DNA from 3 places in the Kistimonas ophiarachnellae genome. Region 2 is predicted to be linked to each of the others. Evidence: predicted binding sites of a transcription regulator. Region 2 holds the regulator's gene; each other region holds the start of a gene.

What was found. Region 2 encodes LexA, which represses DNA repair genes until DNA is damaged. Its sites were predicted from a motif close to TACTGTNTANNTANACAGTA; they were not measured.
Region 1: recA (recombinase RecA) is a predicted target of LexA. The motif match lies at 804-823, and genes of this name have one in related genera.
Region 3: AC27K1_RS09875 (YebG family protein) is a predicted target of LexA. The motif match lies at 8,424-8,443, and genes of this name have one in related genera.

What each region holds. Positions count from the first base shown of each region.
Region 1 is NZ_BAAJPA010000014.1:54,433-65,094, reverse strand. It holds gene cpsG (phosphomannomutase CpsG) at 1-12, shown strand, start outside; gene pncC (nicotinamide-nucleotide amidase) at 247-744, shown strand; gene recA (recombinase RecA) at 902-1,957, shown strand; gene AC27K1_RS17055 (regulatory protein RecX) at 2,032-2,490, shown strand; gene AC27K1_RS17050 (tRNA-uridine aminocarboxypropyltransferase) at 2,523-3,131, shown strand; gene AC27K1_RS17045 (NAD(P)-dependent oxidoreductase) at 3,185-4,072, shown strand; gene alaS (alanine--tRNA ligase) at 4,349-6,955, shown strand; gene AC27K1_RS17035 (aspartate kinase) at 7,062-8,294, shown strand; gene csrA (carbon storage regulator CsrA) at 8,841-9,089, shown strand; tRNA gene AC27K1_RS17025 (tRNA-Ser) at 9,174-9,264, shown strand; tRNA gene AC27K1_RS17020 (tRNA-Arg) at 9,331-9,407, shown strand; tRNA gene AC27K1_RS17015 (tRNA-Ser) at 9,447-9,537, shown strand; gene hemG (menaquinone-dependent protoporphyrinogen IX dehydrogenase) at 9,707-10,297, shown strand; gene AC27K1_RS17005 (M23 family metallopeptidase) at 10,533-10,662, shown strand, end outside.
Region 2 is NZ_BAAJPA010000002.1:276,452-287,113, reverse strand. It holds gene AC27K1_RS03510 (universal stress protein) at 1-100, opposite strand, end outside; gene AC27K1_RS03505 (hypothetical protein) at 237-686, shown strand; gene fadB (fatty acid oxidation complex subunit alpha FadB) at 998-3,142, shown strand; gene fadA (acetyl-CoA C-acyltransferase FadA) at 3,222-4,397, shown strand; gene topA (type I DNA topoisomerase) at 4,903-7,548, shown strand; gene AC27K1_RS03485 (DUF6586 family protein) at 7,545-8,054, shown strand; gene AC27K1_RS03480 (hypothetical protein) at 8,133-8,366, shown strand; gene AC27K1_RS03475 (SulA-like leucine-rich domain-containing protein) at 8,344-8,856, opposite strand; gene lexA (transcriptional repressor LexA) at 8,931-9,536, opposite strand.
Region 3 is NZ_BAAJPA010000006.1:255,203-265,864, forward strand. It holds gene AC27K1_RS09820 (hypothetical protein) at 1-344, opposite strand, end outside; gene AC27K1_RS09825 (ATP-NAD kinase family protein) at 632-1,753, opposite strand; gene AC27K1_RS09830 (PA1571 family protein) at 1,998-2,207, shown strand; gene pdxB (4-phosphoerythronate dehydrogenase PdxB) at 2,197-3,342, opposite strand; gene AC27K1_RS09840 (elongation factor P hydroxylase) at 3,388-3,966, shown strand; gene AC27K1_RS09845 (MATE family efflux transporter) at 4,109-5,497, shown strand; gene AC27K1_RS09850 (hypothetical protein) at 5,600-6,313, shown strand; gene AC27K1_RS09855 (BolA family protein) at 6,364-6,672, opposite strand; gene AC27K1_RS09860 (tRNA-uridine aminocarboxypropyltransferase) at 6,805-7,431, opposite strand; gene ccoM (cytochrome c oxidase subunit CcoM) at 7,591-7,707, opposite strand; gene AC27K1_RS09870 (alpha-ketoglutarate-dependent dioxygenase AlkB family protein) at 7,773-8,372, opposite strand; gene AC27K1_RS09875 (YebG family protein) at 8,473-8,751, shown strand; gene rapA (RNA polymerase-associated protein RapA) at 9,061-10,662, shown strand, end outside.

The DNA.
Region 1 (10,662 bases), on a different contig from region 2:
ATTCGTGCCTGAGCGTTGTTCGTTCCAGTAACTAATCCCTTTCTATCTATGTAAACGCTTGGGATTGCTGATCGTGCGGTTTTGAAATAGCGAGATCATGAGAGGTTTTGTGCAAAACCTCTTTCAAGATAAGGTGGCGATTGTTAGCGATGTCTCTATTCAGCAATTCTGTTGTGTGCTTTGTTGAGGTTGCAGGTTGATCTGACGTTAGTCGACGATAACATTTTGGCAGGAGCGGTGGGTAGGATGCAGGTAGAGGTTCATGATCTTGCGCAGCAGCTGGGACAAGTATTACTGAAAAAGGGCTGGCGGGTCGCCACAGCGGAATCCTGCACGGGCGGCTGGGTGGCGGAAGCCATAACGTCGGTGGCTGGCAGCTCGGCCTGGTTCGGCTATGGTTATGTATCCTACGCCAACGAGGCCAAGCAGCAGATGCTGGGTGTGAAGGCTGAAACACTGGCTCAAAATGGTGCTGTTAGCGAGGCAGTGGTGACAGAAATGGCTTATGGCGCGCGCCGGAATGCTGGTGCAGAGCTGTCAGTCGCGATCAGCGGTATTGCCGGGCCGGAGGGCGGTAGTCCCGAAAAGCCAGTAGGTACCGTGTGGCTGGCATGGTCTCAGGAAGGTCAGCCTACGGAAGCTCGGGTGTGTCATTTTAGCGGTGATCGCTTTGAAATACGGCAGCAGGCAGTTGTGACAGCACTTTCAGGCCTCTTGCGATTAGCTGAACAGGATGCGGGTTAAACGGGCGGTCAGATTAAATTTTATTGTCGACTAGTCGAATATCAGATTGTGTGTTTTAATACTGTTTAAGTATACAGTTGTTTTAGCGTTGCGGGCTGGATGATGCCGTTGAAGGTGCCAGCCGGCAAAGGTCGGATTAATTGTGAGGGTGCGTCAGATGGATGACAACAAGAAAAAGGCGTTACAGGCGGCGCTTGGCCAGATTGAGCGACAGTTCGGCAAGGGCACCGTCATGCGCATGGGTGACCAGAAGCATGAACCGATTCCGGCAATTTCAACCGGTTCCCTGCAGCTGGATATTGCGCTGGGTATTGGTGGTCTGCCGAAAGGACGTGTTGTTGAAATCTATGGTCCCGAGTCATCAGGCAAGACAACCCTGACGCTGAGTGTCATCGCAGAAGCCCAGAAGCAGGGCGCAACCTGTGCCTTTGTGGATGCGGAGCATGCACTGGATCCTGAGTATGCCCGTCGCCTGGGTGTCAATGTTGACGACCTGTATGTGTCTCAGCCTGATACCGGTGAACAGGCGCTGGAAATCACCGATATGCTGGTACGTTCCGGTGCAGTAGATGTCGTGATTGTCGACTCTGTCGCGGCCCTGGTACCGAAAGCGGAAATTGAAGGCGAGATGGGTGATTCACACGTCGGTCTTCAGGCTCGTCTGATGAGCCAGGCGCTCCGTAAGCTGACCGGTTCCATTAAGCAGGCCAACTGTCTGGTGGTCTTCATCAACCAGATCCGGATGAAGATCGGTGTCATGTTCGGCAACCCGGAAACCACAACCGGTGGTAATGCTCTGAAATTCTACAGCAGTGTTCGGCTGGATATCCGTCGCACCGGTGCTGTGAAGCAGGGTGATGAAGTCATCGGTAACGAGACCCGTGTGAAAGTGGTCAAGAACAAGGTGTCGCCACCGTTCCGTCAGGCTGAATTCCAGATCCTGTATGGCAAGGGTATCTACCGTATGGGTGAAGTGATTGATCTGGGCGTTAAGCTGAAGCTGGTCGATAAGGCTGGCGCCTGGTACGCCTATAAAGGTGACAAGATTGGCCAGGGCAAGGCGAATGCCGCGCAGTATCTGCAGGATAACCCGGCGATTGCGGAAGAGATTGAGTCTGAAATTCGGCGCCAGCTGTTGACCTCTTCTGAGCCCCAGACCGAAGAGAAAGCTGAAAACGCAGCGGAAGAAAATGAAGAGCTGACACTGGCCTGAGTTTTCTGAGTTGGATTGAATGCTACGGCGTTTACCTCTAAAGGGGTAAGCGCCGTTTTTATATGGGATGGATTATGTCTTCTTCTGAAACAGAACTGCGGCGGGCGGCAATGGATTTGCTGGCGCGCCGCGAACATAGCCGGAAAGAACTCTGGCAGAAACTGCGCAGCCGGGCTGAAACGCCGGAAATGCTGGAAGTGGTATTGGGTGCCTTGGAGGCAGATCGGCTGTTATCCGATGAGCGCTTTGCGGAAAGTTTTGTACGTAGTCGTGTTTCTCGTGGTTTGGGGCCGGTGAGAATCAAGCAGGAACTGCTGCAAAAAGGCATTGCTGCTGAGCTGGTGTCAATACAGCTTGAGGCTTTTGAGGAAGACTGGAAGCAGCAGGCATGTGAGGTCAACGTGAAAAAATTTGGGGCCGCACCGGTAAAAGACCCAAAGGAAAAAGCAAAACGGGTTCGTTACCTGCAATACAGGGGCTTTCATATCGATACCATTATGGCTGTAGTCGATGGCCGTGAGAGTGATGAATAGTCGCTGGATTAAAAGATGGAGTTTGTGGGTTGATGGAGCGCTGTGAGACTTGCTTGTTGCCGCAGTTCATCTGTTTGTGTGCGGATAAACCGGTGGTCGCCAGCAAGGCCGTTTTCTGGTTGCTGATGCATGAAAATGAACAGGCTAAAGCGACCAACACAGGTTACCTGCTGGCCGGTAGTGTGGCTGGAGGCCACATCGCCACATGGAGTCGAGTGGAGCCGGATAAGGCATTATTAAGTTTGTTATCTGACTTGCGGTATTACCCGATTCTTGTTTTTCCCTCTGCCTATGCCCGTTATCACGCTTCTGATGCCGTGATGGTTAGTTCAGGCAGCATTCCACGGGATAAAGTGCCGGCATTTATTCTCATCGATGCCACCTGGCAGCAGGCGAGAAAAATGTATAACCACAGCCCTTATCTTCATGGTCTGCCCGTTTTGGATCTAGGTTCGGAATGTATATCCGAGTATCAGTTGCGCCGTGTTCGGCATGAAGCACATTTGTGTACGGTAGAAAGTGCTATCGAGGCGCTCCGCTGGTTGGGTGACACATCCGCCGCTGATCAGCTGCATACCTGTTTCTCCCTCTTTAACCAGAATTTTCATCGCCTGAAGCTGGCAGCCATCCCGGCACCATGATATTAAGTTGTGTTAACGCAAACAGTAATCAAAACAGTGGAAAGGGTGGCGTTATGACCTGTCAGGTTGCTTTTATTGGGCTTGGGGTGATGGGATATCCAATGGCCGGCCATCTGGCAGGCGCAGGCTATAAGGTGACTGTCTATAACCGGACGCCGCAGCGTCGGGAGCAGTGGCTCAGCGAGTATCAGGGGCATGGTGCAGAAACGCCTGCGGCCGCAGCTGCCGGTGCGGACTTTGTGTTTGCCTGTGTCGGCAATGATGATGATCTTCGACAAATCTGCCTGGGTGAGCAGGGCGCTTTTTCTGGTATGAAAAAAGGGGCAGTTTTTGTGGATCACACCACGGCCTCAGCCTCTGTCGCGCGTGAATTGGCCGGTATTGCTGCCGAAACCCGATTGGGTTTTCTAGACGCTCCGGTGTCTGGCGGTCAGGCGGGTGCTGAAAATGGTGCGCTGACCGTGATGGTGGGCGGTGATGCCGGAACGTTCGAGCAAGCGGCGCCTGTTATAGAAAGCTATGCCCGTTGTGTGAAACTGATGGGTGAAACCGGAGCCGGGCAGCTGGCCAAAATGGTTAACCAGATCTGTATTGGCGGTCTGGTTCAGGCGCTGTCTGAAGGTTTGCATTTTGCCCGTAAAGCCGGTCTTGATCCGGCGGCGGTGGTTGAGGTGATTTCCCAGGGCGCGGCCCAGTCCTGGCAGATGGAAAACCGTTACCAGACCATGCTTCAGGGAAAGTATGAACATGGTTTTGCCGTGGACTGGATGCGCAAGGACCTTTCCATTTGCCTGGAAGAAGCGCGCAGAAATGGCGCAAGCCTGCCGGTTACCGCCATGGTGGACCAGCAATATGCCCAGGTTCAGTCGATGGGGGGCGGGCGCTGGGATACCTCCAGCCTGTTTGCGTTATTGGAATCCGTGGCTGATCGTGGTAAGTAACGGGTTTACCTGCGTGTTTATACGGTTGGATTGATCGGTAGCGATCAAGCGATAATCGCAACCCATGTAATGGTCGGCAGAAGATTGTCTGTCGGCTCAATTCCCAGGTTATGTGCTCAGGCAATGGCTGTTGGAGGGTTCCACAAGTTCATTGCCTGTGGCTGTCCGCCTGTTGCTCGTCGTTATATAATGCGCGAATTTTGCGAATTTCCCGGTGTCAGAACAGTGAGAGTCCTGACATCTATCCATTTTGAGACTCCCTGACGGGAAGGTGATATGAAAAGTTCTGAATTACGGTCTGCTTTTCTGAATTATTTCAATAAGCAGGGACATGAAATTGTCGAAAGCAGTTCGCTGGTTCCCCATGATGACCCGACGTTGTTGTTTACCAACGCGGGTATGAACCAGTTCAAGGATGTGTTCCTGGGCCGGGAGCAGCGCTCTTATAACCGTGCCACCACGTCCCAGCGTTGTGTCCGTGCCGGTGGTAAGCACAATGATCTGGAAAACGTCGGTTACACCGCCCGTCACCACACCTTCTTTGAAATGCTGGGTAACTTCAGCTTTGGTGATTATTTCAAGCGTGATGCCATCAAGTTCGCCTGGGAGTTCCTGACCGTTGAGCTGGGTATTCCGGAAGAGAAGCTGTGGGTCACCGTCTACAAGGATGACCAGGAAGCGGAAGATATCTGGCTGAAAGAGATGAAAGTCAGCCCTGAGCGTTTCTCTCGCCTGGGTGAGAAGGATAACTTCTGGTCCATGGGCGATACCGGCCCCTGCGGACCGTGTAGTGAACTGTTCTATGATCATGGCCCAAATGTGGCCGGTGACCCGCCGGGCGGCCCGAACGATGATGGCGACCGCTACATCGAAATCTGGAACATGGTCTTTATGCAGTTTAACCGGACGGCTGATGGGGAAATGCATCCGCTGCCGAAGCCATCCATTGATACCGGTATGGGCCTGGAGCGTATCGCCGCTGTCATGCAGGGCGTACACAGCAACTATGAGATTGATCTGTTCCAGACCCTGCTGGCAGAAGCCGGCCGTCTGCTGAACTGCCCGGATACTACCACCGCATCACTGCGTGTCATTGCTGACCATATCCGTTCCTGCGCATTCCTGGTGGCTGATGGCATTCTGCCGTCCAACGATGGTCGGGGTTATACCCTGCGCCGTATTATCCGTCGCGCCTGCCGTCATGGACACAAGCTGGGTGCTCGCGAGCCGTTCTTTGCCCAGCTGGTGCCTGCGCTGATCGAAGCCATGGGCGATGCGGCGAATGTTGTGGCTGAGAACAAAGATCACGTGATGCGTGTTCTGCGTAAGGAAGAAGAACAGTTTGCCCGTACGCTGGATAAGGGTATGAAGATCCTTGAAGACGATCTGGCAAACATCGACGGCACCGAAATTCCCGGTAAAACCGTGTTTACCCTGTATGACACCTATGGTTTCCCGGTTGACCTGACCCACGATATCGCCCGTGAGCGTGGCCTGACTCTGGACATGGACGGCTATGAAGCCTGCATGGAAGAACAGCGCAATCTCGCACGTGCCGCCAGCCAGTTCGGGATGGATTATAACGATGTTCTGAAGATTGAAGGTGCGACCGAATTTACCGGTTATACCGCGCTGGAAGGTGAAGAAATCGTCAAGGCGCTGTTCCGTGACGGCCAGCCGGTTGAGTCCGTCGGTGTGGGTGAGAAAGCAGTTATCGTAATGGAGCGTACCCCATTCTACGCCGAGTCCGGCGGTCAGGTGGGTGATGTCGGTCTGCTGCGCACTGAAACCGGAACGTTCCGCGTGGATGATACTCGCAAGGAATCCGATAACCACCTGCATCACGGTGTGGTTGAAACCGGTGAGATCCGTGTGGGCGAACGCCTGGGTGCGATGGTCAATGCTGAAAAACGCATGGCGACAGCACGTAACCACTCTGCTACGCACTTGCTGCATGCCGCCCTGCGTGAAGTGCTGGGTGATCATGTTCAGCAGAAAGGCTCCCTGGTCAACAGTGAACGTCTGCGTTTTGACTTCTCACACTTTGAGCCGGTTTCAGCAGAGCAGCTGCGCCAGATTGAGCGGATCGTCAACGAGCAGGTTCGCTCTAACACGCCGGTTAAAACTGAACTGATGGATATGGATCAGGCTCGCGCTGCCGGTGCCATGGCGTTGTTTGGCGAGAAATACGGTGATGAAGTACGCGTCCTGAGCATGGGCACCAGCGGTTTTTCTGTGGAGCTGTGTGGTGGTACCCATGTTGAGCGTACCGGTGATATTGGCAGCCTGGTGGTTGTTGCAGAAACCGGTATTGCTGCCGGCGTTCGTCGGATTGAAGCATTGACCGGTAAAGCGGCGCAGTCCTGGTATGAAAACCAAGAGCAGCGTATCCAGTCTGTAGCAGGCTTGGTAAAAGGTAGTCGTGAATCCGTGGTCAGCAAAGTCCAGACGCTGGTGGACCGTAACCGTGAGCTGGAAAAAGAGATTCAGCGGCTGAAGCAGAAACTGGCGTCTGCCGCGGGCACTGATCTGGTAGCCGGTGCTGTTGAAGTGGCTGGTATCCGTGTGCTGGCAACCCGCCTTGACGGTGTTGATCCGAAATCCCTGCGGGATACTGTGGACCAGCTCAAGAACAAGCTGGAAAATGGCATCGTCATGCTGGCTGCTGTCGATGGTGACAAGGTGGCGCTGGCCGCTGGTGTGACCAAGGACCTGACTGACCGAGTGAAAGCCGGTGATCTGCTCAAAATGGTGGCAGAGCAGGTAGGCGGCAAGGGCGGTGGTCGTCCTGATTTTGCCCAGGGCGGTGGTTCCGATGTGCAGGCTTTGCCGGCGGCACTGGAATCCGTCAGCGGCTGGGTGGCAGATAAACTGGCCAGCTAGTCAGAATTGCTGACCCGTTCACAGGGTTAGTCTGAAACAAGGGCTGTTTCGATCCGTGGGGGATGTGGTACATTCCCCTCGGCTAATAAATAAAAGTACTTACGATATGGCGTTGTTAGTTCAGAAGTTCGGTGGCACGTCGGTCGGCACGGTCGAGCGAATTGAAGCCATTGCGGAAAAAGTACAGCGGTTCAGAGAGCAGGGACACGATATTGTTGTCGTGGTATCCGCCATGTCTGGCGAAACCAATCGTCTCGTCGAGTTGGCTCACCAGATGCACGACACGCCGACACCAAGGGAGCTGGATGTCATCCTTTCTACCGGGGAGCAGGTTACCATCGCGCTCCTGTCCATGGCGCTTAACCGGCGTAACTGCCCGGCCAGGTCATATACCGGCTGGCAGGTGGCTATCAAAACAGACAGTCAGCATAACAAAGCCCGTATAGAAAGCATTGATACCCAGGCGATTCGTGCGGATCTGGATGCTGGCAGGGTAGTCGTTGTTGCTGGCTTTCAGGGGTTGGACAAAGATGGCAATATCACCACGCTGGGGCGTGGCGGCTCCGATACCACGGCGGTAGCGCTGGCAGCAGCCCTTGAGGCGGATGAATGCCAGATCTATACCGATGTCGACGGTGTCTATACTACTGACCCCCGTGTTGTTGAAGGCGCCCGGCGTCTGGATAAAATTACCTTTGAAGAGATGCTGGAAATGGCCAGCCTCGGTTCAAAGGTTCTGCAGATTCGCGCGGTGGAGTTTGCCGGTAAGTACAATGTGACCCTGCGGGTACTCCACAGCTTTGAGGAAGGCCCCGGGACGCTGATAACGCTGGAGGAGCAGGACGAGATGGAGCAGCCCGTTGTATCCGGAATTGCCTTTAATCGGGATGAAGCCAAGCTGACAATCAAGGGGGTGCCTGATATCCCCGGTGTTGCTTCCCGGATTCTGGGCCCGATCAGCAAGGCCAATGTCGAAGTCGACATGATTGTGCAGAACGTGGCCGATGATAAATCCACGGATTTCACGTTCACCGTGCACCGCAATGATTTCCAGAAAGCATTGGCTGTGGTGGGGAATACCTCGGATGAGCTGGGTGCCCGTGAGTTTGACGGTGACAACAAGATTGCCAAGGTGTCCATCGTAGGTGTTGGCATGCGGTCCCATGCCGGTGTTGCGACGCGGATGTTTGAGGCGCTGGCCGCTGAAGGTATCAATATCCAGATTATCTCGACCTCAGAGATCAAGGTGTCCGTGGTAATCGCGGAAAAGTACCTCGAATTGGCCGTCAGGGCATTGCATTCGGCCTTTGAGCTGGACCAGGAACCCACCGCAGAGTAATGCGTCGCGGCGTTTTTCGTCCCGTACAAATACTCATGGAAATAGCGGTTGTTGATATTAGACTGTCGCTGTACATAGTTTGATCTATAGCGGAAACAGGTAAGACCGCATGACTGATCGTGGCGGTCTGCCCTGAGTGTTAGGGATTGGTGCGGCTTGACCCGATAGCGTTCTACCGTGATATCGACTCTGTTGCGTAGGATAGTGCGTCAGGATTTGCGTCAACGAATAACGATAGTGAGCTATGATAGTGCGGACCGGATAGTCGCACAGGGAGATTGCCAGAGACATGCGCGTTTTTTATCGCGCGGTGCTCCCGAAGGTTAGCGGAGTGTTTGAAGAATAGGGAATATGCGGGAATCTGTTGCCAAACTTCAGTCCTGTATTAATCTTATTGCTTCGGTGATATGGCACTGGCCGATTCATGGGGGTCCTGCACAGGGCTGCTGAATCAGTGAAGTGGTATGCGCTGATTAATTCGACAAGCACAAACTGGCAGATGAATAGACGATCATTGTTTGTTGGTTTTGAGACAAGGAGATTGTAATGCTGATTCTGACACGCCGTGTTGGTGAGACCCTGATGGTAGGTGATGATGTCACGGTTACCGTTCTTGGGGTGAAGGGTAACCAGGTGCGGATCGGCGTCAATGCACCGAAGGAAGTGGCAGTCCACCGTGAAGAAATCTATCAGCGTATCCAGAAAGAAAAGGAAGATAGGGACGGCCATCATTCGGGCAACCGCCAAACCTGGGTTCATGAAGTTGCAGAAGAGGAAGGCGAAGAACAGTTCTGAGCCGTGGTTTTAAAGTCGAAGTGTTCAGTCTGAAAAAACACTTTGCAAACGTCGGGAATCTGGTAATATAGCGCTCGATTCCGAGGTGAGGTGGCCGAGTGGCTGAAGGCGCTCCCCTGCTAAGGGAGTATACGTTAATCGCGTATCGAGGGTTCGAATCCCTCCCTCACCGCCAGGACATCAAACGTTCGAAGACGACGTGAAAGAGTTCTTGATTTTCTCTTCTTAAGTCTTATTCTAGGCGTCCGTAGCTCAGCTGGATAGAGTACCTGGCTACGAACCAGGCGGTCGGAGGTTCGAATCCTCCCGGACGCGCCATTTAACCCGCCAAGTTGCGGGTTTTTAATGAAATCATACGGTGAGATGGCCGAGTGGCTGAAGGCGCTCCCCTGCTAAGGGAGTATACGTTAATCGCGTATCGAGGGTTCGAATCCCTCTCTCACCGCCATAAAGAAAAAGCCCTGCATTTAATGCAGGGCTTTTTTTATTTCTGCGTTTTTTATTCCCATTGATTGTTTCCAATGTCGGCAAGATTTGATTCAGGTAAATAAATTGTGTGTCTGTTTCCTGTACAACGCGGTTTAAAATAGAAGCATGCGTTGAATCGGGAGAATCCAATGGCCCAGCATTTATTGCTTTATGCATCTCGTGATGGTCAGACTGAAAAAATTGCACGGGTTATTGCGTCTGAGTTAAAACAGTGCGGTCTGATGGTGGAATGTCTTTCGTTAGGAGGTGGGGCTGCTCATTTTAATCTGGATCAATATGATTCAGTACTAATTGGTTCCCCAATACGTTATGGCCACCATTTGCCTGAGGTGTTTGATTTTATCAGGCAGCATGAAATGTTTCTGAATCAGCATCCGTCCGGGTTTTTCAGTGTTAATCTGACTGCCCGTAAACCTGAAAAAAACAGACCCGAAACAAATCCTTATCTACAGAAATTTCTCGGGAAAATCACCTGGAAGCCTGGTATGACCGGTGTGATGGCAGGGTCGCTACTCTATAGCCGTTATCGCTGGTTTGACCGTGTCATGATTCAACTCATCATGAAAATAACGGGCGGCAATACGGATACCAGTAAGGATATTGAGTATACCGACTGGGATGCTGTGCAGCAGTTTGCGCGAAAGTATTCAGATTATCTGAAGGAATGCACCGTAAGCAGTAATGATAGTGCGTGTTGCAGCAAGCCTGTCGATGCCTGAGTGATAGGCTAGCTGCATGGTGGCTGAATGGCTCTATTGTTTGAACTTTCGAGTGCTTTGGTAACGATGAGTATCAATTGCGAGAGGGGTGAGAAGAATAGCGCCATAGGCTACGGGGAGCAGCAGTGACACCGCGAGTATAAACAGATCCATGTTGATACCTCCATCTGGTGGTGTTAAACCAGTTTTCTTACTATAGGAGTAATGTGGGTTAATGTCATGTCCGGGGGTGTCTGTGAAGATTCTCAATATATGTTGGTTTGCTGCCGCTATTCTGCTGCAGGCTTTGACGGTTTCGGCGGACAGTGGTGAGCCGTTAACGCAGGGGGCGTTGTATAAAGGGACTGTGCAACCTGGATCTGTCG
Region 2 (10,662 bases):
GGGCCTCATTGGCTTCGGCGATGGCCTGGGCCTTGTTCAGCACTTCATCAGCTTCCTCGGTCAGGTCGACAGCTACCAGAACGTGCTTGTACAGGCTCATTGTATGTTCCTTTTCCGGTTCGTAAAGAGGCTGTTCCTGATGTCTATCCGCCCGATTTTGCCGGCAGGCCTTGCCCGAAACCGAGACATGCAGGCAGACTTACATCAACATACTAAAACAAAATGCTGAGAAGTGTATGATCTGGCTCATAGTTTTACTGATTTTGGCGGTGATTGCAGGGAATTTGATGTGGCTGATGCCATCAAAACGAGAGCGTCAGCAGATGGCGTTTCGTCAGGCGGCCTTCACAAAAAAAATGAACGTCAGTGAGTGCAAGGATTTGGAGAAACTCCCGGGCGCCTGTGATCCGGAGATCCACTGGATGGAGTACGTCCTGCCAACCGAACGCTCTTTGAATATTCATGTGCCTATTGTTCTTCAGCGTCAGACAAATCATGCCTGGGTATTACCGGATGCCCTTAATCAGCAGTCTATTACTGGATTGCTGAGAGAACTCCCATCCGGTGTTGTCCAGATTACCATCCGGCAAATGAGCGTGGTGGCTTTGTGGGATGAGCGGGGCGATAAAAACACCGTTGATCAGCTTCACGCTGTTTTGACCACACTTCGAGATGCCTGTCTCTGAATCTTTGAACGTTAATAACAATGATGCAGTAGCCAGTGAATAGAACTGCTATTTTGCAGGGCATTCTGTTCGGTTGTTATTTCTGGGAATGTCGGTAAATACCTAAAACACCCTTGACATTACGTAGCTTTTCCGTGAAGGTTTCACACCGGATTCAAACGGTCGTATGAATCGCATGCGATCGGTTGTCAGAACACGAACAGGTAGCCAGGGAATGGCAGTGAAAAAATCCTTCAATGCCCGGTGCGGACCTCGGCTGCAGTGGGTTGTTGTACAGGCCTAGAGTGTCGCACAAACGTGGAGAAACGTTCATGATTTACGAAGGCCAGGCCATCACCGTCACGTTGCTGGATGATGGCATTGCTCAGTTGAATTTTGACCTGCAAGGGGAGTCCGTCAACAAGTTCAACCAGACCACCCTGAAAGAACTGCATGAAGCCACTGATGCCATCAGGGCCAGCAGTGATGTCAAGGGTGTGGTTGTCACCAGTTCCAAGGACGTCTTTATCGTCGGCGCCGATATCACTGAATTTACCAATACTTTTGCCCTGCCTGAAGAAGAGCTGATGGGCTGGGTGCTGAAAGCAAATGCCGTATTCAGCAACTTTGAAGACCTGCCTGTGCCGACAGTTACTGCCATCAATGGCATGGCCCTGGGTGGTGGATTTGAAATGTGTCTGTCGTCTGACTACCGGGTGATGTCCACCAAAGCCAAGGTGGGTTTGCCGGAAGTTAAGCTGGGTCTGTTCCCGGGCTTCGGGGGAACAGTTCGTCTGTCCCGTGTTGTCGGTGCGGACAATGCCATCGAGTGGATTTGCATGGGCAACGAAAACCGTGCGGATGCGGCGCTGAAAGTCGGTGCAGTAGACGCGGTGGTTGAGCCTGAGCAACTGCTGGAAGCCGCGACTGATCTGGTTAAGCGCGCAGGTGCCGGTGAGCTGGATTATATGGCCAAGCGTCAGGAAAAACTGGATGCGGTCAAACTGCCCCCCATGGAGCAGATGATGGCGTTTAACTCTGCCATCGGTTTTGTCGCCGGTAAGGCTGGCCCTAACTATCCGGCGCCGGTAGAAGCCATCAAGGTCATGCAGAAGCATGCTGGCAAGAAACGTGATCAAGCCATTGAAATTGAAGCAAAAGGCTTCGTTAAAATGGCCAAGACTTCCGTTGCCAGTAACCTGATCGGTTTGTTCCTTAATGATCAGGCGTTGAAGAAAACTGCCAAGGCTTACGAGAAAAAAGCTAAGCCCGTTAAGCAGGCAGCTGTTCTTGGTGCCGGTATCATGGGCGGTGGTATTGCTTACCAGTCTGCCTACAAGGGCACGCCGATTATCATGAAAGATATCAATCAGGCCGGTATTGATCTGGGCCTGAATGAGGCGAAGAAGCTGCTGACTAAGCGGGTTGAACGTAAGAAGATGGATGCGGCGAAGATGGGTGATACCCTCAATCGCATTGTTCCTACTCTGTCTTACGGTGACTTCAAGGAAGTTGACGTTATTGTCGAAGCCGTTGTTGAAAATGTTAAGGTCAAGCATGCCGTTCTTGCTGAGGCTGAAAAGCAAATTCGTGATGATGCAATCCTGACGTCTAACACTTCAACTATCTCCATCAATACGCTGTCAGAAGCGCTGGATCGTCCAGAAAACTTCTGTGGCATGCACTTCTTCAACCCCGTGCACATGATGCCGCTGGTGGAAGTTATTCGTGGTGAAAAGACCAGTGAAGAAACCATTGCCACTGTGGTCAGCTATGCCAAGGCCATGGGTAAGACGCCGGTTGTTGTGAATGACTGCCCGGGCTTCCTGGTAAACCGAGTCCTCTTCCCTTATTTCGGCGGTTTTGCCGGATTGCTGCGTGACGGTGCCGACTTCCAACAAGTCGATAAAGTCATGGAGCGCTTTGGCTGGCCGATGGGCCCTGCCTACCTGATGGATGTCGTCGGTATTGATACCGGTGTGCATGCTGAGGGCGTCATGGCAGACGGATTCCCTGACCGCATGAAGCGTGACTTCAAGAGCGCGGTTGATGTGATGTTCGAAAACAACCGTCTGGGTCAGAAGAATAATCTTGGTTTCTACAAGTACGAAACCGATAAGCGTGGGAAGCCGAAGAAAGTCGTTGATGAAAGCACCTATGAGCTGATTGCGCCGGTATGTGCTGATCGTCGTGACTTTGAAGCCGATGAAATTATCGCGCGTATGATGATCCCGATGTGTCTGGAAGTGGTTCGCTGCCTGGAAGACGGCATTGTCCAGACCGCGGCGGATGCTGATATGGGCCTCATCTTCGGCATTGGCTTCCCGCCATTCCGCGGTGGTGCGCTGCGTTATATCGATGAAATGGGCGTTGCTGAGTTTGTTGCCCTGGCTGACAAGTATGCGGACCTCGGACCGCTGTACCAGGCAACAGAAGGACTCCGGAAAATGGCCGCTGAAGGGAAAACCTTCTTTTAAGGTTGTTCAGGATATTCCGTAACAGATAACGCCTGGCCCGGCCTGTACCGGGCCTGATAAGAATTCAGGAGCAAACGACATGAGTCTGAATCCGAGAGATGCGGTGATCGTCGATGCGGTCCGCACACCGATGGGTAAGTCCAGAGATGGACAGTTTCGTAATGTTCGGGCAGAAAAGCTGTCTGCCGAGTTGGTTGAGGCCCTCAAGGCACGTAACCCGAACTGGAACACCCGCGAAACAGAAGATGTGATCTGGGGTTGTGTGAACCAGACCAAAGAGCAGGGCATGAATATCGCCCGTAATATCGCGATGCTGGCCGATCTGCCCCGTGAAGTGGCAGCACAGACCGTTAACCGTCTGTGTGGCTCTTCCATGCAGGCGCTGCATACTGCGGCCATGGGCATCGCTACCGGTAACGGCGATGTGTTTGTGGTCGGCGGTGTAGAGCACATGGGCCACGTAAAAATGGACCATGGTATCGACCTGAACCCGGAAGGTTCCAAGCATTACGCGAAAGCCTCCAACATGATGGGCCTGACGGCTGAGATGCTGGGTCGTATGCACGGTATTAACCGTCAGCAGCAGGATGAATTCGCGCTGCGCTCCCACAAGAAAGCCTGGGAAGCTACCGTAGAAGGTCGCTGGAAGAATGAAGTCGTAGCCATCGAAGGTCATGATGCCAACGGTTTTAAGGTGAAGTGCGAGATCGATGAGGTTATCCGTCAGGACGCCACTCTGGATGCATTGAGTAGCCTTAAGCCGGTCTTTGACCCGAAAGGCGGTACTGTGACTGCAGGGTCTTCTTCAGCGCTGTCTGACGGCGCTGCAGCGCTGCTGGTAATGTCTGCGGAGCGCGCACAGGCGGCAGGATTGAATATCCGCGCCAAGATTCGTTCCATGGCTGTGGCGGGCTGTGAAGCGGCAATTATGGGCTATGGTCCTGTGCCGGCTACCAAGAAAGCACTGAAGCGCGCTGGTTTGTCTATTGAGGATATTGATTATTTTGAACTGAATGAGGCGTTTGCGGCGCAGGCATTGCCCGTTGCCAAAGATCTCAAACTGCTCGATAAGATTGATGATCGTGTCAACCTCAATGGTGGTGCGATTGCATTGGGCCATCCTCTGGGCTGTTCCGGTGCGCGGATCACTGGCACCCTCCTGAACGTGCTTGAGTGGAAAGACGGCACCCTGGGACTCGCGACCATGTGTATCGGCCTGGGGCAAGGCATTGCCACGGTGATCGAGCGCGTATAAGGCGTTGTCCAAAAGTGTGAAATAAATCAGACCCCGGTAACCTTTTGCCGGGGTCTGTTGTTTTTACCCTGACAAATAGAGTAGAGTTTTCCGCCGAAAAAGATCGCTGTCCGTGGGGACGATCGATTGTCTCATTGTTCTGGAAAACGCTATCCATTCAGCTGTCTGACATTCCATCTGGCATGACAGCAAGTGACGGGGGATGGTTGTGTTGTCAGTGTTTCAATCCGTACTGTTATTGGCGTATCTCGCATTGATTCACTAGATTCGGTTTTAACAGTGTTTGCATTCGTGCGGTGAAGAAGGTATCCCTTAATTGATTTGGCGGGGTAGCTTTCCGGGCTGGTTTGTTGGTAAAAAAGATAAAACGCTTTTGAATCAGTCACCTGGCTCGCTTTCTTGACCCGGCGTATGTTAAACCTTATATATTGACGCGATCTGCATAGCTCCCCTGTCCCGATCTGAACCGTGAGGCAGGAACCCGCAACAGGATGTGAAAAACAGTATGGGTAAATCACTGGTCATTGTGGAGTCGCCCGCCAAGGCGAAAACCATCAACAAGTACCTGGGAAAAGACTTTATCGTCAAATCCAGTGTCGGCCATATCAGGGATCTTCCGGTCAGCGGCAGTGGTTCTCGCACGCCTGTTGATCCGAAAGCGCGGGCGAAGGCAGCGGCTGAAACCCGCAAGATGACACCTGAGCAGAAAGAAAAGCATAAGAAGCAGAAAGCGCGTGAGCAGCTGATCGGCCGTATGGGCATTGATCCTGAAAACGGTTGGGATGCACACTACGAAGTGCTGCCGGGCAAAGAGAAAGTGGTCGATGAACTGCGTCGTTTAGCCCAGGCCGCTGAAACCGTTTATCTCGCAACGGATTTGGATCGCGAGGGAGAGGCCATTGCCTGGCACTTGCAGGAAACCATCGGTCCTGACGTAGCCGACTATCGCCGTGTCACGTTCAATGAAATCACCAAGAGTGCCATTAACGAGGCTTTCCAGAGCCCCGGTCGTCTGAACATTGATCGCGTCAATGCGCAACAGGCACGGCGTTTTCTTGATCGTGTCGTGGGTTACATGGTTTCACCATTACTTTGGGCCAAAATAGCTCGAGGCCTTTCTGCTGGGCGTGTTCAATCAGTTGCCGTCCGCTTGATTGTCGAGCGCGAACGCGAAATCAGAAAGTTCGTACCTGAAGAGTTCTGGGAAGTGTATGCGGATCTTGCTACGGGCAGTGGTGACGCGGCACGATTCCAGATCACCAAAGAAAACGGTGAAAATTTCCGACCCGTCAGCAAAGCGCAGACTGATGCCGCGCTCGCGTTATTGAAGTCTGCGGGTTATACGGTACGTTCGCGGGACGACAAGCCGACGACTACTAAAGCGCCGGCGCCTTTTATCACGTCGACTCTTCAGCAGGCCGCCAGTACGCGGCTGGGATTCAGTGTCAAGAAGACCATGACCTTGGCTCAGCGTCTCTATGAGGCGGGACATATTACGTATATGCGAACCGACTCTACCAATTTGAGTGCTGAGGCAGTGGCATCTGCGCGTGATTATATTAATGGCCGTTTTGGACAGGATTATCTGCCCGATCAGCCCAATATCTATTCCAGTAAGGATGGCGCACAGGAAGCTCACGAAGCCATTCGTCCTTCTGATGTTGATGCCTCGCCGGGTACCTTGTCCGGACTGGAGAAAGATGCCGAACGTTTGTATGACTTAATCTGGCGGCAGTTTGTTGCCTGTCAGATGGTGCCTGCACGGTATTTGAGCACCAGTATCACCGTTGAGGCAGGACAGTTTGAACTGAAAACCAAGGGGCGTACGCTGAAATTTGATGGCTTCACCCGGGTTCTTCCGCCACTGTCCAAGAAAGGTGAAGACGTAATTTTGCCGGATATCCAGCCTCAGCAGAGTCTGAACCTTAATAAGCTGGATCCTCGTCAGCTGTTTACTCGTCCTCCTGCACGTTTTTCTGAAGCAGCGCTGGTCAGGGAGTTAGAGAAGCGAGGTATTGGCCGTCCGTCGACCTATGCGTCGATTATTTCCACGATTCAGGATCGTGGTTACGTATCGCTGAAGAATCGACGGTTTTATGCAGAAAAAATTGGCGATATCGTCACAGACCGCCTGGTAGAAAACTTCCATGATCTTCTGGACTACAGCTTTACTGCGAAGATGGAAGAGAGTCTGGATGAAGTGGCGGAATCCCAGAAAGAATGGAAGCAGCTGCTTGATGCCTTCTACGCAGAATTCAAGCAGAAGCTGGAGCAGGCTGAGCAAACCGATGGTGGTATGCGTGCTAACGAGCCTGTACTGACAGCGATTGAATGTCCGGCCTGCGGTCGTCATATGCAGATCCGTACAGCAAGTACAGGTGTATTCCTCGGATGTTCTGGTTACACCCTGCCGCCGAAAGAACGCTGCAAGACTACGATCAACCTGGTGCCAGGTGAAGAAGCTATCAATGCGGATGACGAGAACGCAGAAGTGAATGCGCTCCGTGCCAAGCATCGATGTGGCAAGTGTGGTACAGCGATGGACAGCTACCTGATTGATGAACAGCGCAAGTTGCATATCTGTGGTAATAATCCGGATTGTGACGGTTATGAAATTGAAAAGGGACAGTTCAAGATCAAGGGTTATGAAGGCCCAACGCTGGAATGTGACAAGTGCGGCTCTGAAATGCAGCTGAAGAGCGGCCGGTTTGGTAAATATTTTGGTTGTACCAACAGTGAGTGCAGCAATACCCGTAAACTGCTGAAAAATGGCCAGCCAGCGCCGCCGAAAATGGATCCTGTGCCCATGCCGGAGCTGCGGTGTATTAAGGTTGATGATACCTACATTCTGCGTGATGGCGCGTCAGGTCTCTTCTTGGCGGCGAGCCAGTTTCCGAAAAATCGGGAAACCCGTGCGCCACTTGTGAGTGAGTTAATTCCTCACCGGAAAGAAATCGATAGCAAGTATCATTTTCTTCTGGATGCACCTGCTACTGATCCTGATGGTAATCCCAGTATTATCCGGTTTAGTCGTAAAACCGGTCAGCAGTACGTCATGACTGAAGTGGATGGCAAGTCAACAGGCTGGCAGGCGTTTTACGAAGATGGCCGCTGGCAGGAAAAACAGACCAAGAAGAAAAAACAGGCATGAAGCAGTCCGTGCGGGTCAGAACCAATCAGAAATTGCATATGGCCCGTCTCAATCTCGATCACTGGGAGGCCCTTCTGGCCAGTAAAGCCTTGCCTGTTGAAGGTGAGGCTTGCCGGGAAAGCTTTCTGTTTCATGCTGTTGGCGCTTATCGCTCGCTTTTAGCAGAAATGCTGGAAGCGGCTGATATTGATGTCAGCACTGAAACGGCTGAACAGGCGGCTCTGGTTGTTGAGAAATATGGCAAAACGGTCGCGGAGTTGTCTGCGCTGCTACAGCTTGAAGAAACGCCGGAAAGCTGGTTGTCAGCATTGCTGAAGAAATGGGATGACTGCTGGCTGCCTTCCGCAGCAGGTGTTGTTGAAGCTGCACCTGTTGAGTGTATTCCACTCAAGGAAGTCGGCAGTCATACGGTTAAATTTTCTGATGTACCTGAAAGCTACCGAATAATTTATGAATCATTGAAAGCAATGATTGCCTGGGTTCGGTCGCAAATGGTTGAATGGTGATGGCAAGCGGCAGTATCCTTTGCTGATTCCGCGCCGTGCCGGTCATTTCTTCGCCATGCAATCAGGAAAGCAGTGTAGATGTCAGATGAATATGTGTTAGAAATTGTTGAGATTTCCGAGGGTGAGATTGTTTTAAGAACCCGCCATGATCACAACACGCTACTAACTCTGAAGTTTTCATCAGATGCGCTGGATTATCTTGATAACCGCTATCTAGATGTCGCCAAAGTGATGCTTAATGCCGGGATGCAGGCTGCCACCGGCGTCGATGAAGCAGAGGCTTCTCTGTTCATCGGGCGCAGGCTGCACTGAAAAAATCAGGCAATACGGGTTGCTTGTTAGTGGTTTTTCGGCCCCGAATCGCCAGGGCATCCGATTTTCCGAACGTAGCGGCTCGCTCCAGTTGATCAAGACCTTGTTCAGACAGGTCGTTTATCCAGGCAACAACCGTATGGCTATTGCCACTGCTTAATGCGCGGCAGGCGAGGTTTAGCGCTTGATCAGACGTGTCGGCTGTCAGCATGAGCAGTTTGTTGGTATTCAGATCGGCGTTTTTCAGCCAATGGCTGATTTCGCTGGTAAAGGCCGATGAGGCGATCAAGGTAAGCCAGCGGTCGTCATGGTTGCGGGTCAGCTGCGACAGGATCGGTGTGATCAGGCAGATGCTGAGGCTGCTGAAGGCCGGGGCAATCACTTCATTGACTCGGCCATAAGGGCGATCATCTTGATAGATCGCCTCGTTCATTCCGGATGGCTGGTGGAGTCCGAATTTGTGCGGATGAAGCGTTTGCGGTTGAATCATCGAATACATCATCAGTTTCTCCAAAAAGCCCTGGTTTACTTTGCTTAAGCTGTTTTATTGATCATCCATTAGCCTTAATGGCGAATAACCCCGACACTGAGTCCTTCTATGGTGAGGTGGTCGGTTTTCAAGTCGATTTCTATCGTGTTAAATTCTTCGTTTTCCGGGTGAAGCAAGACTTTGGCACCTTTTTTCTCAAACCGTTTCACTGTGACTTCCTCGTCAATACGGGCTACAACGATCTGGCCATTGTGCACATCGGATGTGCGATGGACTGCCAGCAGGTCACCATCCATGATGCCGATGTCTTTCATGCTCATTCCCTTAACGCGCAGGAGATAGTCGGCCTTTGGATGGAAAAATTCCGGGTTGACCTTGCAGTGATCTTCGATATGTTCCTGTGCAAGGATCGGCATACCGGCAGCAACTTGACCGATGATCGGTAAGCCTTCGGCTTCATGGGGGTTGTCATCGGGAATTCGAATGCCTCGAGATGCGCCGGAAATGATTTCAATCGCACCTTTGCGGGCCAGGGCCCGTAAGTGTTCTTCTGCAGCATTCGGTGAACGGAATCCCAACTCTTTGGCGATTTCGGCGCGCGTCGGGGGGAAGCCGGTGTTCTCAATATGGGATTTAATGAGAGCCAGAATTTCTGCCTGACGGGGAGTGAGCTTGATCATGCCGCTACCTATTCTGTCGTTATATACAGTAACTGTGATTATATACAGTTGTTTGGTGTCTGCAATAATAAATGTCGTTGGTATGTTGCAGTAATCAGAGTTGATCGGAGAAAAAAACAACGTCGGGTAGCGATGATTTGTTTATTTAAGTGTATACGAACATAAGGAATGAGATAGAACGAAAAAGGCGGGTATAGCTGCATAAGTGTGGGTATAAATGGGTGAAAGTTCAGTATTTACAAGGGGTTGCGAGTGTTTTTATATAAACTTAAAGTGTCGTGTATTCGCTTGCAAAATGAGACGAAAATTCCCAATTTTTCATAAAATTTGTCCGTTGTCTGGCCATACCCTGAAAAAACATAAAACCCCTTTTAAGCCCCTTTAACTCGCGAGTTACAGCCGATTCGATGTATAAAGATGTAACCAGTTGTCATTCCAATGAAAAGGAACGCTCTGTATAAAATGAGATAAACGTTCCCTTTCTGTAAAAAGCTAATAAAAACAAATAGATATGTGTTTTTTAAATAGGAACGTGTTCCTATTCAAAAGGGAACGCGCCTCTTTAGAAAGGGAACGTATGCAAGTCTGGAGATTGCAATCACACTTTGCAGAGAAAAGAACCGCTACCCATAAAATGAGATAAGCGGTTCTTTTCTCTATAAATACAACAAAAACAATGAGATAGCTTCGAAATAAAAAGAACGCGGTTCTTTTCGGAAAGGAACCGTAGAAGCTCAGAAAAGAACCAAATATTCCAAATATCTGCGTGTTTATGTGTTTTGTTTGGTTCTTTTCTGAAGAGCGGTCTGTAGTAATTCCAGAAAACGACCATTTTAAAGTAAGAAAATGCAGCAAAATAAAACGACTCATGAGCATACATATTGTGTTGGCCTTTGTTGGAACCTGTTGCATCGGAAACCGTAAAGGTATAGATTGGTAGGACACTGGCAAAATCCAGTGTCGGGATTGCAACCCCGGAATACTACAAGGCGCACAAGACGCCAAAGCGTCTTTTTTTGTGTGCAAAGACCAGCCTTTTTATGGTGGGCTGGATAGGGCCGACTTTGTCGGGCCGGTACCTTGTAGGCCGGTTGTTGCAACCCTATTCAGTCCGCCACCCTCAGAG
Region 3 (10,662 bases), on a different contig from region 2:
CGTTTAACCTTCTTACCATTGATAAACAGATGTGCATGCCCCTGAGCCAGCCCTTCATGTCGAACCGCCGCATACTCTGGTGACTCCAGTTCAAAATTCCGGATATTGAGATGCAAATTAAAACCCGTCACTGCGTCGCGAAATAACAGCAGGGATAATTCCGGTACTTTCACACCCTCTGGCAAAGCAACCATTTCGTCATGATGACAACAGGCACGATCTTCCCCCTGTTGCGCATGGGCAGAAGGCAGACTGCCTGCCAACAATGGTGTGACTGGCATACCCAGCACACCGGAAAAAACAACAGACATCAACACGCGATTATTGCTGCGCCATTTGGCCATGATCACATCCAACCTCACATAATTGAAAAAGACTGATCAAGCATGGCAACCATCGATAATGCTGCCTAATAAAAAACATAGAACATTACGCATCGATTGCCTTATACCGATCCGTTGGAGTGGTGAGGATGTGGGAGATGGTTCAGACGTTCACAACAATTACGCGCCTGAGAATATCGCCATCCGCCCCTGCAGGATCAACAGGGTCGGATGGCAATTAAACAAAAGAAACAGACTGATACTTCAGAAAAACTATGCCGGAGCACACGATTGTTCCGGCTTAACGGTTATAGCGTTGTGACCGGATAAAGAATGCGATCGTTATACCCCGTCAGTACGGTCATCGTGCCACAAAGAGCCTTATCCAGTTCGGTATCACCGGTATCGAGCAGGAGCGGGCGACCGTCAAGTTCCCTGATTTTTGTTTTGGTTGCCAATACCAGAATATTCTCTCGCCCAATCGTACGGATGACATCCGGGCTCAGCTGTTGGTTACCTCTGCCAAATAAATGTCCCTGACCGCCTATTGCCGTAACCAGCAGCTTCACCGGTTTATCCTTGATGTGCATCAGTATGTCCTGCTCCGTCATATCAGAAGCAATCAGGGTTTCATTGCAGATAAGGTCAACACCAAGCAGTGTATTTTCCAATCCAAGGACATCCATCACACCCTGGGTTGTCGAACCCGGCCCTACCAGGTAAAGGACATCGTCTTCCATGATTTCATCGCGGAAATAATCGGCAATATCCTGAACCACCAACGCTTCGACTTCACGTCCCGCCTGCTTGACCTGCTGAACAAATCGGCCTTCTTCCGGTACCAGCAGATCACCATAGTGTTTTGCCCTGACGCGTCCTTCCCGGAAGGCTGACTCATCAATATCCCTGACATCCTGTTCACGCAGGCCAACCAGCTCACCTCGAATCAGCATGGCGACCACCTCCCCTGCTGCAGAGGGTGTCACCGCGTATACGCCTGAATGGATCTTGACGCCTGCCGGGATACCCAGCACCGGCTGCGCATCACTCACACTGTTACAGATATTTCTGGCAGTACCATCGCCACCAGCAAAAAGAATCAGATCAACACCAGCCTGTTCCATGGCGGCTGCAGCCGCTTCGGTATCTTCGGGCGAGGTGTATTCATGGTCAGTGGTAACGAGCAACTGACTGGCGAAACCCATTCGTTTCAACAAGGCACCGCCCATGTCATCACGCCAGACCAGAAATTGAATCTGCTCTTTCAACAGGAGCAGTTTTTCCAGCGCAACCTCAGTACGCATCTCGGCCCGGGGGATGGCGCCAAGCGCCAGCGCCTGCTCGACCGTTTCAACACCATCACTGCCCTTCAGGGCAACGCGTCCGCCAAGACCGGCAACCGGATTGATAATCAGTCCTATGGTAAACAACACAATCCCCCTAAATACCACAAACCGTTACAGAAACTGTTCTTGATGGTAACAACGACTCAAGATACCCTGAAAGCGTCCGGTATCCGGTGACTGAAGACAATCTTTGATGAACCAGGTCTGTTTTCAGTCGCCATTGTCACCGGGTTGTCATGGCTTGGTCATGGCATTGCCATAATGGTTAGATACGCTAAAGCCAATGGTAACCCGATAACACCGGAACCCAGGCCGAAGGAGATGATCGATGACTTATACTCTCTGCTCACCGACACAAAAGCCGGTACAGGATCCCACTAAGGCCCACAACCAGGATTATTTTAACGGCGCCGCTATCGTCACTGAGGACGGTCGTGAGATCCCGATTACCGAAGCCATGCTACAGGCAGCCTTTGAACAGTTTGATGCCACCGGCATCCTGTCCTGCCCAAGCTACGGGTTTGCCATTACTCACTGACAACCCGAAACCCCTGACCTTCAAGCTGGAGCTTAACGTCAGGGGTCGCATTACGCAGACGTACTTTCAATGATTGAAATTCACGCCGTTCCAGATAGTTTTTTCGCAACGTATCGAAAACAACCGGAACGGCTTCCTTTCGCTGCTTCAGCGCCAGACGCAAGCGAATATCATCCCGCCTCACATCATAGACTGCGCGCAGCGCTGTAGTAATCGCCTCTTCCGCCTGTACATCGCTTGAGAACGTCATACTCCGTAATACAGGAATCGGCATGACATTGTTGATTCTAACCCGGGCAGGAAACCCAAAATATCGGCATAGCGCCTGATAAATCATTCCGGTACCACGAATTTTTGCTTCCAGGCTGTATCCGGCAATATGGGGCGTGCCGATGGCAACATGATCCAGCAACTCAGGATTAATGTCGGGCTCCTGCTCCCAGACATCCAGCACGGCAGACATATCTCCCTGCCTTAATCGATCCAGCAACGCGAGGTTGTCTACAACCGGTCCTCTGCTGCTGTTGATCAGAATACTGCCCGGACGAATCATCCCAATACGATGTTCATTCAACAGATGGAAGGTTGGATGATCGCCATCCTTTGTAAGAGGAGTATGCAGTGAAATAATGTCGGCATTCTTGAGAAGGTCATTCAGCTCAGCCTGCTGTTCGGTTTTCTCGACCGGTGCAAAAGGGTCATGTACCAGACAGCGTACACCCAATACCTCCAAGCGACGCAGTAACCGCCCGCCGACCTGACCTTTGCCAATAATACCGATAACCTGCTCTTTCAGGGCAAAACCAAGCTGCTCTGACAGAACATTGATCACACTGAGGACATATTCAACGACAGAATCGGCATTACAACCGGGCGCGTGAGCAAAGCCGATTCCCTTTTCCTTTAGCCAGTCTGTATCCACATGATCAATACCACTGGTCGCAGAAGCCACAAACCGTACCTTGCTGTTTTCCAGCAATTCACGATTCACCCTAGTGACAGAACGAACCAGCAACACATCCGCATCGGCCACTTGCGCGGCATTCAGTGTACGGCCGGGAACGCTGACAACCTCACCCAAACCACCAAAAAACACATCCGCCAGCGGAATATTCTCATCGGCGACAATTTTCATTCAACGCCCGCATAAACCTGATAGCCAAGATGACCGGATGGTATAATGCGCCACGGCATTGAGCAAACCTCCGGCAACATTGACGTTATCATGCAGCACGACGCCCAGGACCTGGTTACACTGTTTAACAAAACCTTTCTTGCAACGGACAATACCGAGCTTGTTGGTGGTCACAACGAACCACTTTATCAGCCGGCAACACCCGATAACCCCACACACCGTATCCTGTTCACCCATGATTATTTTGCCAGCGCCCTGCATGAAGTGGCCCACTGGTGCGTGGCCGGTCCCGCGCGTCGCCAACAGGTGGATTACGGCTACTGGTATGAGCCGGATGGCCGGACGCCTGAACAACAACACCTGTTTGAACAGGTAGAAGTCAGACCGCAGGCATTTGAGTGGATTTTTGCCAACGCCTGTCGGTACCGTTTCCGAATCAGCGCAGATAATCTGATGACAGGCAACAGCGCCTCTGACGCATTTAAAGACAGTATATTTAACGGAATCCAAACGATCATTCGCACAGGCTTACCCGCCAGAGCACAGCGTTTTACCGATGCCCTTGCACGCTTTTATGGCTGCGCCCATACGCTGGACGGCTTAAAGCGGGAATATCTTGATTAATAACCCGGAGTTTTCGAGCTTTCCCTCTAAAACCGATAGATATTGAGTAGCAATACTGACTTCTCTCGTTTTTATAACAATTTAATATCAAAACTAACGACAAATAACTTTTTATATACCGTAAAAACGACAGAAGTTTTCAATGCACAGCAAAGCCACCCGGTTCCAGCGCTTTATGGCCGAAGCGAAGGAACTGATGATCCTCGCGACCCCCATCATCATCTCCCAGTTATCAATGAGTGGGATGGGCTTTATCGACACCAGCATGGCCGGCCAGGCCAGCGCCGGTGATCTTGCCGCCGTTGCCATTGGCGGCAGCCTCTGGATGCCCTTCTACCTGCTGGTCAGGGGTACCTTGATGGCAACCACCCCCACTGTCGCCCATTTGTTTGGTGCGGGTAAAACAGAGGATATTGCCGGCGAAGTCCGACAAGGGCTCTGGATCGCACTGATTGCCGGTTTGGTGGCCATGATATATCTGCACAGCACCGAGCCGTTGCTGCGCCTGATGAAGGTGTCACCGGACCTGATCGTCATCACTGATGAATACCTGAAGGCACTGGCCTATGGTGCGCCTGCCATCGCTATTTACCAGACATTGAATGCCTATTGCGAAGGCACATCTGATACCCGGCCCGCCATGGTGTTCAGCGTCCTTGCACTGCTGCTCAATATTCCAGCCAACTACATCCTGATTTATGGCAAATTCGGTTTCCCTGCCATGGGCGGCGTAGGTTGTGGCTGGGCGACAGCACTCGCCTTCTGGAGCATGGCGATCATGATGATGCTCTATACCGCCTTTGGCCGAAAGCATAAGTCTCGGGGCATCTTTGCTGCCATCGACCGACCTGTCGGTTCACGGATCGCGGAACACCTGAAACTGGGCTTCCCCATCGGGATGACCATGTTCATTGAGGGCAGTATCTTTGCCATTATCGCCCTGCTGATTGGTCGTCTGGGTGCCAGTACGGTTGCCAGCCACCAGGTGGCTCTGAACTTTTCCTCACTGACGTTCATGCTGCCATTGAGCATCAGCTTTGCCATCACCATTCGGGTGGGGCAGTCGCTCGGCGCCAATAACCCGGCAAAAGCCCGGTTTGCAGCCTATGTCGGTCATGCCGTCAGCCTGTTCTGCGCCTGCCTGAGTGCGGGGTTAATGCTTGTCGCCCCTGAGATGATTGCCGGCATCTACAGCCGTAACCCGGAAGTCATACAGGCCGCCTCTGCATTGCTGTTTTATGCGGCTATTTTCCAGTTTTCTGACGCCATGCAGGCGGCTGCCGTTGGATCGCTGCGCGGCTATAAGGATACCCGTACGCCGATGTTCCTCGTCGTCATGGCCTACTGGGCCGTTGGCTTGCCGATGGGCTATATCCTTGGCATGACCGATATCACTGGCGGCGCAATGGGCCCACGGGGCTTCTGGATCGGGCTGGTAGCAGGCCTGACGATTGCTGCACTGCTGCTTGGCCTGCGCTTCTATGCCACCAGTCTGAACCGATGCCGGATGGTGGCGCCCCAAACCGCCTGATTCATCGTTCAGCCCTCCTGAAAATGGGCGATACATAACTCTATCGGCCCACATATTTCACCGGCCGGCAGGATGCCGGCCCGCCTGTCAGAAGGAGCTGTAATGGGTAGTGACAGCAATAACGACACCCCGTCTGCCGACAAAGGCGACGGACAGGTTGTCGACCTGTTTACCGGTAGGACCTGGAATCCTGACGAAGCCAGCAAAATTATCCGTATTGCCCCTGAGCTGGACGGGCTGGAAATGCTGTACAGCAACGATGCCAATCCGGACAAACTCTTCAGCATGAAAATTCTCTGCTGGGCGCTGAACCAGAATGGTGAAATTGATGCGATGGTGCCCTGGCTGAGCCGACTGGTTTCCTGCCGTGAACTGAATGATCCGCTAAACGGACATTGGGAAGGCTATTACGATAACTTCCACGAAACGGTGTTTTATGATGCACCGCTGCACAAGGTCGTGGAGCTGGAAAGCTCAGCCTCTTATTACGACGCTGAATATCTCACTGAAAAAGACACTATCCAGGAAATCCCTGATCCCATTGGTACACACGCGGTACTAACGGGCGACAAATTCCAGACTATCACACTAACCCAGGTAACCAGCTGGCGCCTTCTGAACAATGGCGCTATTCAGGCCATGCTGGCAGACAGTGAGAAAGTGGAAAATACACCGGTGTTAGTAGGTGACGAGAGCTTATATGCAGCCCAGGAACATCCGGACTTCAAATACTTCTTTCACCATATCATTGCTAACAAGATCAAGGCGGGAGACCCTGAAGCCATGGCAGCTTTCACCCGCCTGCTTGACCTATGATCACAGAGCAACTGCTCAGCTGAGCTGGCAAGATAGCCTTTCAGAGGGGGTTATTTTCCGCCCCCTTTGCAATTAGGCGAATCCGGCGCCTGCTTAACGGTTTGCCACTCATCCGGCGTATAGGTATGTAACGCCAGGGCGTGGACACCGCTCTCCAGCTCTTCAGCCAGTACGCGATAGACCATTTGATGCCGTTTGACCGGTAACTTCCCGACAAAACTGTCACTCACCAGAACTACCCGGAAATGGGATTCCGAACCGGCTGGCACATTATGCATGTGACTTTCGTTATCAATTTCCAAATGCGCACCGGCGAATGCTGATGCCAGTTTACTTTCTATCCGTTCCTGTACTTCCATACTTGCGACCTGCGATTATCGATGCCACTGACCGACGATGTCTGTAACGATGGTCTCGCATGATAACACACTAGCCTGCTGGAAAGACTTATCACTATCAAAACCTGACAGTGAAACAGAGAAGATCCCAACTCAACTCATCGGCTCTTTGCCATAATTTTTGGCATATAAAGATTCCCCCATAGCAGTAATCTGATTGCCAATTAACCGGTCAAATGCCACCAGCATGCGGTCACAGGAGTCCTGATCATGATCAAAGGCATTGAGCACTTCTACTGCGGCTTCAACGGTAGAAAGATAGCCGGCAGCCGGCACCTTGCGAATACGATATGCAGATAGCTTATCCGTCGTAATCTGCACGGCAGGGAGTGTATGGAGGCAGGTGGACAGGTAATAGATTTTTCGCGCTTTACGCCATGTGGCATCCAAAAGAATAAACAAGGGTTTCTTATCGCCCTGTCTGGCATTTGCCACTGTGGCCAGTGATACCGCGCCATCTTTTGGGAAAAGTAACCAAGGTTGGCAGTCCGGGTCATTCAATCTCTTTAGCAGGCGGTTATCTGACGAAAAATCTTCACCGACAAGAATCGCTGCATTACCCACTGAAAGTGTAACAATGGTTGCCGTATTCAATGCATGACGGGATTCATCAGGATGCTGGAGGATCAATATATCGACCGGTGCCTCATGAGCGAACAAATCATGGCAGTAACAGACCGATTCAGGACGACGGCAACGTGAGCAACAAATTCGAGGCATCAGAGAAAATAGAAAGTAAGAAGAAAGCGCGAACTATACGAGCAGAACACCACGTATTTCAAACAGACAAGAAAAGAAATTGACTATCGCAAGAATCATAAAACAAGAAAACAACGCATGAGTGGCTACTACTCAAAAACCACTCTCGATTGATTGCACTTACTTCTCAGAATGACGTTCTATATCTTTCTTGATAAACCAAGCGAAACCACCACCAAATGCAATCACTAATCCAACGGTAAGTAAGCCCGCTATCACAACAGTATCCAGATACATAATCCCCTCCTTCCAGCATTTTCGTTCTCTTTATGAACTCAGGCTAGCAGTACCCGGAAACCACCCTATTGACACAGATCAATAACCCTTCGAAAAGTCAGGTTGATTCGAGGAGATACACTTTTTTGTGTCTTTGGAACCTGATGCTGCCAGTGCTGCTGCATACCTGCCCCCATAAATAGCAACGAACCCGCCTCAAGCATCAGGGTTCGCACAGGGATGGAACGATCGGTTTTATGACGCAACTGAAATCGTCGCATCGCACCAAGACTAAGAGATGCCACCAGCGGATCATCCCCCAGCTCTGGTTCATCATCCGCATGCCAGCCATTACTATCCTGACCCGATCGATAAAGGTTCACTAAAACACTATTGAATTCGGCTCCTGTGGCTTGCTCAACCCGCATTTTCAGCACATGCAAAATCGGCAACCAGGGTAACGGCTCCAGCTGAATCCCCGAGTAGCGATAGCTGGCACCGGCATCGCCATACCAGGCTTGCAAGCGCGGCAATGGCAGGGTTCGACCAAACATTTGGATTTTATCCTGTTGCCACGCCACCGTTTCCAGCAGCGCTTGATACAGCTGGCTGGCTTCATCAACCGTCAGCCAGGTTGGCCAGTATCGACAGACACCACCCTGCAAGGTGATAACTTCATCGCTCATTTCATTTCTACCGGAATCAGGACTTAACATTTGCCAATACCTGCCCTAGAATACTGTATAGATATACAGAATATCACAGACAAAAACCGAGAGGACCACCATGGCCGTTATCCCCATGTGGCAATGTGACCGGGACGGAAGCATGTTTGCAGATAAGAAAGCTGCCGAAGAGTACGATCGTCAACTGGAGCTGGCTGCCAACCTGAGCAGCCTGCTGGAAAAGCATTTCAGTACGCTGGACGAAGAACTGGCAGAAAACATCGGCCTGCTGCTGGCCCGTCACAAGGACACCCTGTCCAAAGCGTTCAAGGGTAAACCTGAACTAGTGCTGGAACTGCTTAACGAAACCCAGCCAGTCTTCGAACCCGAGCCCGCCTGATAGGCACAGCCCGACAACAAACCTGCGCCCGGCCTGCCCTGTAAACCCCGGAGCGGTAGCGTAGACTGAATGCCGTTATCCGAAGGTGCCTCCCACTCCAACATCTTTGGATGCTTTCAGGTAAATCCCTGCTTCGCCGGAAAGGCTTACTTTCCGGCATTTTATTCTCCAAACGTTCCTGCTTCACCTATGCTGTGCACCGATACCAATCATCCGGATTGTTTCCCGTTTCGGTCACCCCCATATTGAGTCTTTCCGGTTATCCGCTAACATACGCCCCTTTTTATGTAGAGGGAGCAGGCAACCCCTATGGCAACATTCGTTTCTGGACAACGCTGGATCAGTGACACAGAGATCGAACAGGGGCTTGGCACCATTCTTACCATTGAGGCGCGAACGGTAACGCTACTCTACCCCGCCACTGGTGAAACCCGTGTCTACCGACTGGAAAACTGTCCGCTGACCCGCGTCATGTTCGCGGTGGGCGATACCGTTGAAAGTCATGAAGGCTGGTCACTCACCGTCACCGGCGTCAGGGAAGAAAACGGCCTGGTTACCTATACCGGCACGCTAGACAATGGTGAGCAACGGGACCTCCCCGAGTCCTGTCTCAGCAATTTTATTGAATTTAACAAACCGCAGGATCGTCTGCTGGCAGGTCAGATTGACCTGAACAGCAACTTTTCTCTGCGTTACCAGACTCTCTGTCATTACAACCGGGTCATCCAGTCGCCCCTGCTGGGTCTCACTGGCGCGCGCGCCAGCCTGATTCCCCATCAGTTGCATATTGCGAATGAAGTGGGCAGCCGTTTTGCCCCCCGCGTTTTGCTGGCGGATGAAGTGGGTCTTGGTAAAACCATCGAAGCCGGCCTGATCCTGAGTCAGCAACTGCTGACCGGTCAGGCACAGCGCATACTGATTGTGGTTCCGGAGCCGCTGGTTCACCAATGGCTGGTTGAGATGCTAAGGCGTTTCCACCTGCGTTTCAGCGTATTCGATGCAGAACGCTGCCGAAATGCAGATGGTGACAACCCCTTCAGCAGCGAACAGCTGATTCTGACCAGCCTGGAATTCCTGCGCGACCATCCGGAGCACCAGGAGCAAGTTGTTGACGCTGGCTGGGATCTTCTCGTAGTCGATGAAGCCCACCACCTGTTGTGGACGGAATCTGAGGGCGGCAGCCCGGAATATCAGCTGGTCGAAACACTGGCAAACTGTACCCCCAGCGTGCTGTTGTTGACAGCAACGCCTGAACAGTTGGGTGTGGAAAGCCATTTCGCTCGACTGCGTCTGCTGGATCCGGACCGTTTCCATGACCTGGAACAGTTCCGCACAGAATCCGCCGGATATGAGCCGCTGGCCAAAGCCGTTCAGCAATTACTGGAAGCCGAGCAACTCCCCGAAGAACAGGCAGCGGTCATTGCCTCTTTGGTGGGAGAAGAAGCCCAGCCTCTGCTGGATAGTCTGACCGCTGAAGACCGGGAACAGGAAGCTTACGACCAGGCAAAAGAGCAATTGATTCGTCTGTTGCTGGACCGCCATGGCACAGGCCGTATTCTGTTCCGGAACACGCGCGCCTCTGTCCCCGGCTTCCCCGGTCGCGTCGTGCAGGGTTATCCACAACCCCTGCCGGAGCTGTACCAGATTGCACTGGAAGAATCCCGGGAATCCGGGCATCTGCTCAAGCACCAGCTGTTTCCGGAGCTGTCCTACCAGGCCAACATCAAGGTTGATGACATGGATCCCTGGTGGAAAGTTGACCCCCGGGTCGAATGGCTGGCGAATCTCCTGAAACTATTGAAAAAGGAGAAAGTGCTGGTCATCTGCGCCAACGCCACCACGGCCATGGATCTGGAAGCGGCTTTGCGCATTACTTCAGGCGCACAGGCATCAGTGTTCCACGAAGGCATG